Regions from separate parts of the Klebsiella quasivariicola genome, predicted to be linked through region 2. Evidence: predicted binding sites of a transcription regulator. Region 2 holds the regulator's gene; each other region holds the start of a gene.

The links. The regulator ArgR, encoded in region 2, controls arginine synthesis, uptake and breakdown. The targets are predictions, from matches to a motif close to ANTGAATAAAAATACANT.
Region 1: a site for ArgR is predicted at 1,256-1,273, ahead of argC (N-acetyl-gamma-glutamyl-phosphate reductase). Genes of this name have one in related genera too.
Region 3: a site for ArgR is predicted at 1,930-1,947, ahead of argA (amino-acid N-acetyltransferase). Genes of this name have one in related genera too.

What each region holds. Positions count from the first base shown of each region.
Region 1 covers NZ_CP022823.1:5,392,105-5,395,387, reverse strand. The annotation lists gene argE (acetylornithine deacetylase) at 57-1,208, opposite strand; gene argC (N-acetyl-gamma-glutamyl-phosphate reductase) at 1,322-2,326, shown strand; gene argB (acetylglutamate kinase) at 2,333-3,109, shown strand; gene argH (argininosuccinate lyase) at 3,209-3,283, shown strand, end outside.
Region 2 covers NZ_CP022823.1:488,827-492,109, forward strand. The annotation lists gene B8P98_RS02450 (alpha/beta hydrolase) at 1-579, shown strand, start outside; gene yhcN-B (DUF1471 family stress response protein YhcN-B) at 691-957, opposite strand; gene yhcN (peroxide/acid stress response protein YhcN) at 1,055-1,318, opposite strand; gene argR (transcriptional regulator ArgR) at 1,695-2,165, opposite strand; gene mdh (malate dehydrogenase) at 2,580-3,283, shown strand, end outside.
Region 3 covers NZ_CP022823.1:973,819-977,101, reverse strand. The annotation lists gene cobD (threonine-phosphate decarboxylase CobD) at 1-481, opposite strand, end outside; gene amiC (N-acetylmuramoyl-L-alanine amidase AmiC) at 499-1,752, opposite strand; gene argA (amino-acid N-acetyltransferase) at 1,980-3,283, shown strand, end outside.

The DNA of each region.
Region 1 (3,283 bases), 640 kb from region 2:
TGTGACGATCGTCACCGTTCCGCCCCGGGAGAGCGGGGCGGAAAAAGAGGGCGATTTTAGTGCCAGCAGAAGTGGTGGACCACCTGGCTAATCAGCTCCCGGGTCGGCTTGATAAAGCGCGTCTCCAGATACTCGTCAGGCTGATGGGCCTGATTGATGGAGCCCGGGCCGAGCACCAGCGTCGGACAAAGCGTCTGGATAAACGGCGCTTCGGTGCAGTAGTTCACCACGTCGGTCTGCGCGCCGAGCAGTTTCTCAACCACCTGCACCAGCTTATGGTCCGGCGGGCATTCGTAGCCAGGGATCGGCGGATGTAGCTCCGAAACCGTCAGCCGGCCCGGCCAGCGTTCACTGACGGGGGCCAGCGCCTCGGCTAACAGACCATTAAGATCGTTAAGAGTCATCCCCGGCAGCGGGCGGATATCCATATGCAGTTCGCAGCAGGCACAGATACGGTTTGAGGCATCGCCGCCATGGATAGCGCCCAGGTTAAGGGTCGGGTAAGGGACCGTGAACGCCTCGAAGTGGTAGCGCTCTTTTAGCAGATCGCGCAGCTGCATAATGCGGCCGATGGCGTCGTGCATCAGCTCAATCGCGTTGACCCCGCGCGCCGGATCGCTGGAGTGGCCGGACTGGCCCTGAATACGGATCGCGTTGGACATATGGCCTTTATGGGCGCGGATCGGCTGCAGGGAAGTGGGCTCGCCGATGATGGCGCAGTCCGGGCGCAGTTGGGTGGTTTCGGCAAAATAGCGCGCGCCGGCCATGCTGGTCTCTTCGTCGGCGGTGGCCAGAATATACAGCGGTTTTTTCAGCGTGGTGACGTCGACATCGCGCAGGGCGTCGAGAATAAAAGCGAAGAAGCCTTTCATGTCGGCCGTGCCGAGGCCGTAGAGCTTGTTATCGTGTTCGGTGAGGGTGAACGGATCCCGCGTCCAGCGGCCATCATCGAATGGCACGGTATCGGTATGCCCGGCGAGCAGCAGGCCGCCGGCGCCGTGTCCGGTGCTGGCCAGCAGGTTAAATTTATGGCGCGTATCCGGCACCGGCTGTACTTCAACATTGAAGCCGAGATCGCGGAACCAGCCTGCCAGCAAATTGATTAAAGACTCATTGCTTTGATCGAGAGCCTCTTCGGTCGCGCTGATGGATGGTGTGGCGATCAACGCGCGGTAAATCTCGATAAAGGGCGGTAAATTGTTTTTCATTGTTGACACACCTTGGGTCGTGATAGTATCAATATTCATGCATTTATTGTGAATAAAAATACAATATCGTTGAGCGTAAGAAAACCCATCGAATGTAAGGAGATGCGCTTCCAATGTTAAATACGCTGATTGTGGGTGCCAGTGGTTATGCCGGCGCAGAGCTGGTGACCTATATCAATCGTCATCCGCATATGAACATAACCGCTTTGACGGTCTCCGCGCAAAGCAATGATGCGGGAAAATTAATTTCCGACCTGCATCCGCAGCTCAAGGGCATTGTCGATATGCCGCTGCAGCCGATGTCCGATATCAGCGAATTCAGCGCTGGCGTGGATGTGGTGTTTCTCGCTACCGCGCACGAAGTGAGTCACGACCTGGTGCCGCAGTTCCTTGCCGCCGGCTGCGTGGTGTTCGATCTCTCAGGCGCCTTCCGCGTTAACGATGGGGCGTTCTACGAAAAATACTACGGTTTCACTCATCAGCATCCCGACCTGCTCAAACAGGCGGTGTATGGTCTGGCGGAGTGGAGCGCGGATGCGCTTAAAGAAGCGCAGTTAATCGCGGTGCCTGGCTGCTACCCGACGGCGGCGCAGCTGTCGCTGAAGCCGCTGATTGATGCCAATCTGCTGGATCTCAATCAGTGGCCGGTGATCAACGCCACCAGCGGGGTGAGCGGCGCGGGTCGTAAAGCCGCGATCGGCAATAGCTTCTGTGAAGTTAGCCTGCAGCCGTACGGCATCTTTAACCATCGTCATCAGCCGGAGATTGCCAGCCACCTCGGGGCGAAGGTGATTTTTACTCCGCACCTGGGCAATTTTAAGCGCGGTATCCTGGAAACTATCACCTGCCGCCTGAAGCCGGGCGTCGGCCACGCGCAGATCGCGGCGGTTTACCAGCAGGCTTACGCCGATAAACCGCTGGTACGTTTATATGATAAAGGCGTGCCCGCCTTGAAAAGCGTCGAGGGTCTGCCATTCTGTGACATCGGTTTTGCCGTTCAGGACGATCATCTCATCGTCGTCGCGGCAGAAGATAACCTGCTGAAAGGCGCCGCAGCGCAGGCGGTGCAGTGCGCGAATATTCGTTTCGGCTTCGCTGAGACGCAGTCTCTTATTTAAGGTGTGATGATGAACCCATTAATTATCAAACTCGGCGGCGTATTACTCGATAGCGAAGAAGCGCTGGAGCGCCTGTTTACCGCGCTGGTTAACTACCGTGAAGCGCACCAGCGCCCGCTGATCATCGTCCATGGCGGTGGCTGCGTGGTGGATGAGCTGATGAAGCAGCTTAACCTGCCGGTGCAAAAGAAAAATGGTCTGCGTGTGACGCCTGCCGATCAGATTGACATCATTACCGGCGCGCTGGCGGGAACCGCCAACAAGACGCTGCTGGCGTGGGCGAAAAAGCATGGTCTGGCCTCTGTCGGCCTGTTCCTCGGCGATGGCGATAGCGTGAAGGTCACACAGCTGGATGCCGAGCTTGGCCATGTCGGGCTGGCGCAGCCGGGTTCCCCGGCGCTGATCAACACTCTGCTGGCGGGCGGTTACCTGCCGGTGGTGAGCTCTATCGGGGTGACCGATGAAGGCCAACTGATGAACGTCAATGCTGACCAGGCGGCGACGGCGCTGGCGGCCACTCTGGGGGCGGATCTGATCCTGCTGTCTGACGTCAGCGGTATCCTCGATGGTAAAGGGCAGCGCATTGCCGAGATGACCGCCGAGAAAGCAGAACAGTTGATCGAGCAGGGTATTATCACTGACGGCATGATTGTGAAAGTGAATGCGGCCCTCGACGCCGCGCGCGCTCTGGGCCGTCCGGTGGATATCGCCTCCTGGCGTCACGCCGAGCAGCTGCCCGCATTATTTAACGGCACGCCGATCGGCACACGTATTCTGGCTTAAGATTTCATGCCCGGCGGCGCGTCGTCTGCCGGGCTTACAGACTGTAGGCCGGGGAGGCACAATGCCACCGGCAGAACTAACGAATAAAGGAAGCATGTTATGGCACTTTGGGGCGGGCGTTTTACACAGGCAGCAGATCAACGGTTCAAACAGTTCAACGACTCGTTGCGCTTC
Region 2 (3,283 bases):
AAACGTATCGGCGTGCTGGGCGATTCTGCAGGTGGCTATATGGCACAAATGATGGCGCTAACTCAGGGAGAGAAGAGCTGGGAACAGGGCGATTTTCTCGACCAGTCCTCTGCGGTTCAGGCTGCAGTGACGCTATACGGCATCTCTAATCTGTTGAATATAGGTGAAGGTTTCCCAGCCGATATTCAGAAAGTGCACGCCTCGCCTGCCGTGACGGAAGCGCTCCTGGTGCATGGCAGCGCATTTCGCAACTGGCCTGGCGCTACGATTGGCAGTGACAGGCAAAAAGCGCTCGACGCCAGCCCGATGGGACATATTGCCCGTAACGAACCACCGATGTTGATTATGCATGGCAGCGCTGACTCTCTGGTGTCACCCGTACAAAGCGCCCAGCTTTATAAGGCGTTAATAGCGAAAGATAATAAGGCAGAGTATGTGCTGATCGACGGTGCTGAACATGGTGATGATAGCTGGTATCAGAAGCCGGTTATCGACCGGGTCGTTAGCTGGTTTAAAGCGACGCTCGGCGCACCGGTACAGACAGCCGACGGGACGAAAGATAAAGATGCCAATCTGTAAATCGCGGCTCCGTTGTGGAAGCGGAACGCATTGTCTGATCAGGTTTTGCGATAAACCAAAAAAAAGCCCCCGGCAGGCGGGGGCAAGTCGTCGAAATAAGACGACGAGGGTTTATTTGTACAGCTCAGCGGTGGCGTGCCAGCTATCGCCGGTACGTGCTTCAATAATACGGTAGCTGCTGGCGCCTTCTTTCTCTGCTTTAGCCGCCAGTTCCTGGCGCATGTCCATTGGCGCACTACCGACCTGGGATACGGAGATGGTGCCCATGGACTGCAGGTTTTGGGCTTGCTCTGCGTTCACTTGCTGAACGGCAGCGCTGGCGCCGAAAGAGATAAGAGAAGCCAGGCCAAGGGATGCGATGATCATTGCGCGTTTCATATTCTTTACTCCAGTCTTTGTTTTGCCGCGGCGGGGCGATGTATGAGGCCCGCCGCGGTAGAGAATTGTTGTCAGGTTAATCGTTGACGTCTAAAACTTATTTATACAGCTCAGCAGTGGCATGCCAGTGGTCGCCAGTGCGTGCTTCAATAATGCGGTAAGAAGAAGCCCCTTCTTCCTGCGCTTTTTTGTTCAGCATTTCATGCATATCCATCGGGGATGATGCTACCGCGCCGACGGAAACCGTGCCGATAGCCTCGCGGCCCTGGGCCTGCTCGCTGTTGATAATATCAGCGGCGAAAGCGCCAAATGACACGACAGAAAGGATGCTGAGAGCAGCTACAGTGGTTTTGATTTTCATGATGTTCACCTCGTCGAATCTTTTTGTTGGGGGTCTTTGTTTCGTGACCCTCATCACAAAAACAAGTATACACTAATCACCAAAAATATTAATACCATGCTAATTGTTTTGCGCGTTAATAGTTACAATGGATTGCGCTTTTTATAACGGATAAGAATTAAAAATGACACTTTAGCGACAGCGATAAGATTTATTTCTAATAAAATCATAAAGGTATACGAATTTGATCTTTTGTGCGTTTTACGATTTTCACGTTAGTAAAAGAACGTATAGAGGCCGTAAATGACACTAAGTGTTAAATAGTTGTTGTGGTACAGGAGGGGAAGAGAGGCAGAAAAAGGGGAGTCGCCCTCTGACGGTAGCCAGAGGGGAATACTCAGAGTTCCTGTTCGAACAGGACCAGGATAGCGTCGTGCAGATCCTTCACCGTAAAACCGCGAGCCGGGGTGGTAAAGATAGTGTCATCGCCGGCGATGCTGCCGAGAATACCTTCCGCCTTGCCCAGCGAATCAAGAAGGCGGGCGATCAGCTGCGCGGCGCCAGGACTGGTGTGAATCACCACTACGGCATCGTTATAGTCGATATCCAGCACCAGATTTTTCAGCGGGCTGGAAGTCGTCGGAACACCAAGCTCGGCAGGCAGGCAATACACCATTTCCATTTTGGCATTACGGGTACGCACCGCGCCAAATTTGGTGAGCATGCGGGAGACCTTCGATTGGTTGATATTCTCGAAGCCTTCCTCCTGCAGCGCCTGGACGATCTCTCCTTGCGAGCTGAATTTTTCTTCTTTAAGCAGCGCTTTAAACGCTTTAACCAGTTCTTCTTGTTTTGCCGAACTTCGCATAAGTCACCCAGATTATGGTGGTAAAAACAACATCATTATGCATAACCATGAATTTTTATGCAAATAATCCGCAGAGGGATAGGTCAATAATGTTATGAAGGGGGCATATTTTAGCAAAAAAACCGTATAAGGAACATGTTCTCATCACAACGCTTAAAGCTATGTAAAAGTAAATGAAATGTTATTTAGTTGGTGTTGTTTTGCGCAACTGGCTGGGTGTATTGTAACCAATAGTCGATCCGGTACTTCGCTTTGCTGGATGGTCAGTCAGAAAGCAGAAAATGCGCAGTTGTTCTATTGCTACGCACAATAATGCATTCTTCAGCCATAATCATTGTAATTGTTCATCTTGTGAATTAAGGTCCAGGCGACGGAATAACGAAAGACTAAATTAACCATAATAAGGAGTTTAGGATGAAAGTTGCAGTCCTTGGCGCCGCCGGTGGTATCGGTCAGGCGCTTGCCCTACTACTTAAGACCCAACTGCCTTCAGGTTCAGAGCTCTCGTTGTACGACATCGCTCCGGTTACACCGGGCGTGGCGGTAGATCTAAGTCATATCCCCACAGATGTAAAAATTAAAGGATTTTCCGGTGAAGATGCTACCCCGGCGCTGGAAGGCGCTGATGTGGTGCTGATCTCCGCGGGCGTAGCACGTAAGCCCGGCATGGATCGTTCCGACCTGTTTAATGTGAATGCGGGTATCGTTAAGAACCTGGTGCAGCAGATTGCCAAAACCTGCCCGCAGGCCTGCATCGGCATTATCACTAACCCGGTGAATACCACCGTGGCCATCGCCGCCGAAGTGCTGAAAAAAGCCGGCGTGTACGATAAAAATAAACTGTTTGGCGTCACCACGCTGGACATTATCCGCTCCAATACCTTTGTTGCTGAACTGAAAGGTAAATCGGCAACCGAGGTGGAAGTCCCGGTCATTGGCGGTCACTCCGGGGTGACTATTCTGCCATTACTCTCGCAGATCCCGGGCGTCAGCTTTAGCGATCAGGAAGTGGCCGATCTCACTAAACGTATTCAGAACGCCGGTACCGAAGTCGTGGAAGCGAAAGCGGGTGGCGGATCGGCAACGTTGTCGATGGGCCAGGCGGCTGCCCGTTTTGG
Region 3 (3,283 bases), 480 kb from region 2:
GGCCGGTGGGGTTGTTCGGGGTGCAAAGAAACAGACAGTCCAGCGCCGGAGTCAGGGCATCGAGGATGGCGTCAGTCAGCTGCCAGCCATCGCACTCCCGCAGGGCATACTCCACTACTTCGCAGTCCACCGTCTGCAGCGCCCGCCGGTACTCCGCGAAACCAGGAATGACGATCATCGCCCGTCGCGGCTTAAGGCCGTGGACGAGGGTGAAGATTGATTCAGTTTCGCCGTTGCCGGCGAGGATCTGCGCCGCCGGCAGCTGATGGTGGGCAGCCAGCGCCTGATGCAGCTGTTGATACTCGACGTCAGGGTAGCGTTCGGCGCAGCCTGGGTTGTCGATGATCGCCTGCCTGAGCGAGGCGGGCATCCCCAGCGGATTGATGTTGGCGCTAAAATCCAGCAGCTCGCCGGGCGCAATGCCCAGCAGGGCGGCGGCCTCGCGGATGTTACCGCCATGGGCGCTTTTCAGTAAGGCCATGTCCCTTTCCTGTGTGGTTATCCGCGGCGGGCCAGCGTCGCGCCGTCGGCAAAGTAGGCTTTAATCCCGGCGAGGATCGACTCGGCCACCTCCTGCTGGAATTTAGCCGTTTTCAGTTTCCGCTCTTCTTCCACGTTACTGATAAACGCCGTCTCCACCAGAATGGAGGGGATGTCTGGCGCCTTCAGCACCGCAAAGCCCGCCTGTTCTACCCGGTTCTTGTGCAGGTTATTGATATTGCCCATTTTCTCCAGCACCGCCTTGCCAAATTTGAGGCTGTCAGCGATGGTGAGGGACTGCACCATATCGAACATGGTGTGGTCGACATAGCGGTCACCGCTCTTGCTGACCCCACCGATCAGATCCGAGGCGTTCTGCGTCTGGGCGAGATATTTTGCCGCGGTACTGGTGGCCCCCTTGGTGGAGAGGGCAAACACCGAAGAGCCGCTGGGCTGGCGGCTGGTAAAGGCATCGGCGTGAATCGACACGAACAGGTCGGCGCGCTGCTTCTGCGCCTTCGCGACACGCACTTTCAACGGGATGAACACATCTTCGTTGCGGGTCATATAGGCCTTCATATTGCCTTCTTTGTCGATTAACGCCCGCAGGCGGCGGGCAATCTGCAGCACCACGTCTTTTTCGCGGGTGCGATACTTCCCCACGGCGCCGGAGTCTTCGCCGCCGTGTCCGGGATCGAGCATAATGACAATCGGCCGGTCACGCCCGGCTTTGCCCGGCTGTGGTCCGCTTTGCGCCGGCGGCACCTGACGCTCCAGGTCGCCTTTGTTGTAATCCTCGAGCAGCGCCAGCAGCGGATCCTGAACATCGGTGGCGTTGGCGGGGTAGAGGTCCATCACCAGACGCTCTTTAAAGCCGGCCACCGGCGCGAGGGCAAACAGCTGCGGCTTGACGTTCTGCTTGAGCTCAAAGACCATGCGCACGGTTTGTGGATCAAACTGGCCCACGCGGGCGGACTTAATAAAGGGATCGTCATCGCGGATCTGGCCGCCCATGCCTTTCAGCACAGAGTTCAGGTTAACCCCTTCCAGATCCACTACCACTCGTTCCGGATTACTGAGGGCAAACTGCCGGTATTTCAGCACATGATTCGATTCTACCGTGACGCGCGTGTAGGTCGATGCTGGCCAGACGCGAACGGCGACCACTCGCGCATCGGCAGCCAGCCCCACAGGGCTCACGCTCATTAACCACATGGCGCCCGCGCCCTGCAACAGACGGCGACGGCTTAATCCTGAGTTGTTTCCCGACATGCCACTCCCAAGCAATAAAAACGCATTTGTACCCAAAACAAACAGATTGACCAGAAACTTTAACGAAAGGCATATAACCTGTCATCTATAAAAGGGTAAACATTCATTGACACCCTGCGCCGGGTCACATGTTTTTCGCGACTTAGCCTAAAATTGGCACTTGCGTTTAACGGCAAAACAGAATAAAAATACAATAATTACGAATAATCATGCATTGAGGGTTTGTCATGGTGAAGGAACGTCGCACTGAACTGGTAGAAGGATTCCGCCATTCTGTTCCCTATATTAATGCCCATCGGGGAAAAACGTTTGTCATCATGCTGGGCGGCGAAGCCATTGAGCATGAGAATTTTTCTAATATTGTCAATGATATAGGGTTATTGCATAGCCTGGGCATTCGCCTGGTGGTGGTCTATGGCGCTCGACCGCAGATTGACGCGAACCTCGCCGAGCACCATCACGAGCCGATCTATCACAAGCAGACGCGAGTGACTGACGCCAAAACGCTGGAGCTGGTGAAGCAGGCGGCGGGCATGCTGCAGCTGGAGATCACCGCCCGTCTGTCGATGAGCCTCAACAACACCCCGCTGCAGGGAGCCCATATCAACGTCGTCAGCGGCAACTTTATCATTGCCCAGCCGCTGGGCGTCGATGACGGCGTCGATTATTGCCACAGTGGGCGTATTCGCCGCATTGATGAAGAGGCGATTCATCGTCAGCTCGACAGCGGCGCCATTGTGCTGATGGGGCCGGTCGCGGTGTCGGTCACCGGCGAGAGCTTTAACCTGACTTCGGAAGAGATCGCCACCCAGCTGGCTATCAAACTGAAGGCGGAGAAAATGATCGGTTTCTGTTCGTCGCAGGGAGTGTACAACCAGGCGGGAGAAATTGTCTCCGAACTGTTCCCTAATGAGGCGCAGGCCCGCGTCGAAGAGCTGGAGGCAGATGAAGATTATAACTCCGGTACCGTGCGCTTCCTGCGCGGGGCGGTGAAGGCCTGCCGCAGCGGCGTGCGGCGCTGCCACCTGATCAGCTATCAGGAAAATGGCGCACTGCTGCAGGAACTGTTTTCACGCGACGGCATCGGCACTCAGATCGTCATGGAGAGCGCGGAGCAAATCCGTCGGGCAACCATCAATGATATCGGCGGTATTCTTGAGCTGATAAGCCCGCTTGAGCAGCAGGGCATCCTGGTGCGCCGCTCTCGCGAGCAGCTGGAAATGGAAATCGACAAATTCACCATTATTCAGCGCGATAACACCACTATTGCCTGCGCCGCCCTCTATCCTTTCCCGGAAGAGAAGATCGGCGAGATGGCCTGCGTGGCGGTGCATCCGGATTACCGGAGTTCGTCACGGGGTGAGGTGCTGCTGGAGCGTATTGCCGCCCAGGCCAGGCAGATGGGGCTGAGCAAGCTGTTCGTACTAACCACCCGCAGCATTCACTGGTTCCAGGAGCGCGGCTTCACGCCGGTGGATATTGACCTGCTGCCGGAGAGTAAAAAGCAGATGTATAACTATCAGCGCCGGTC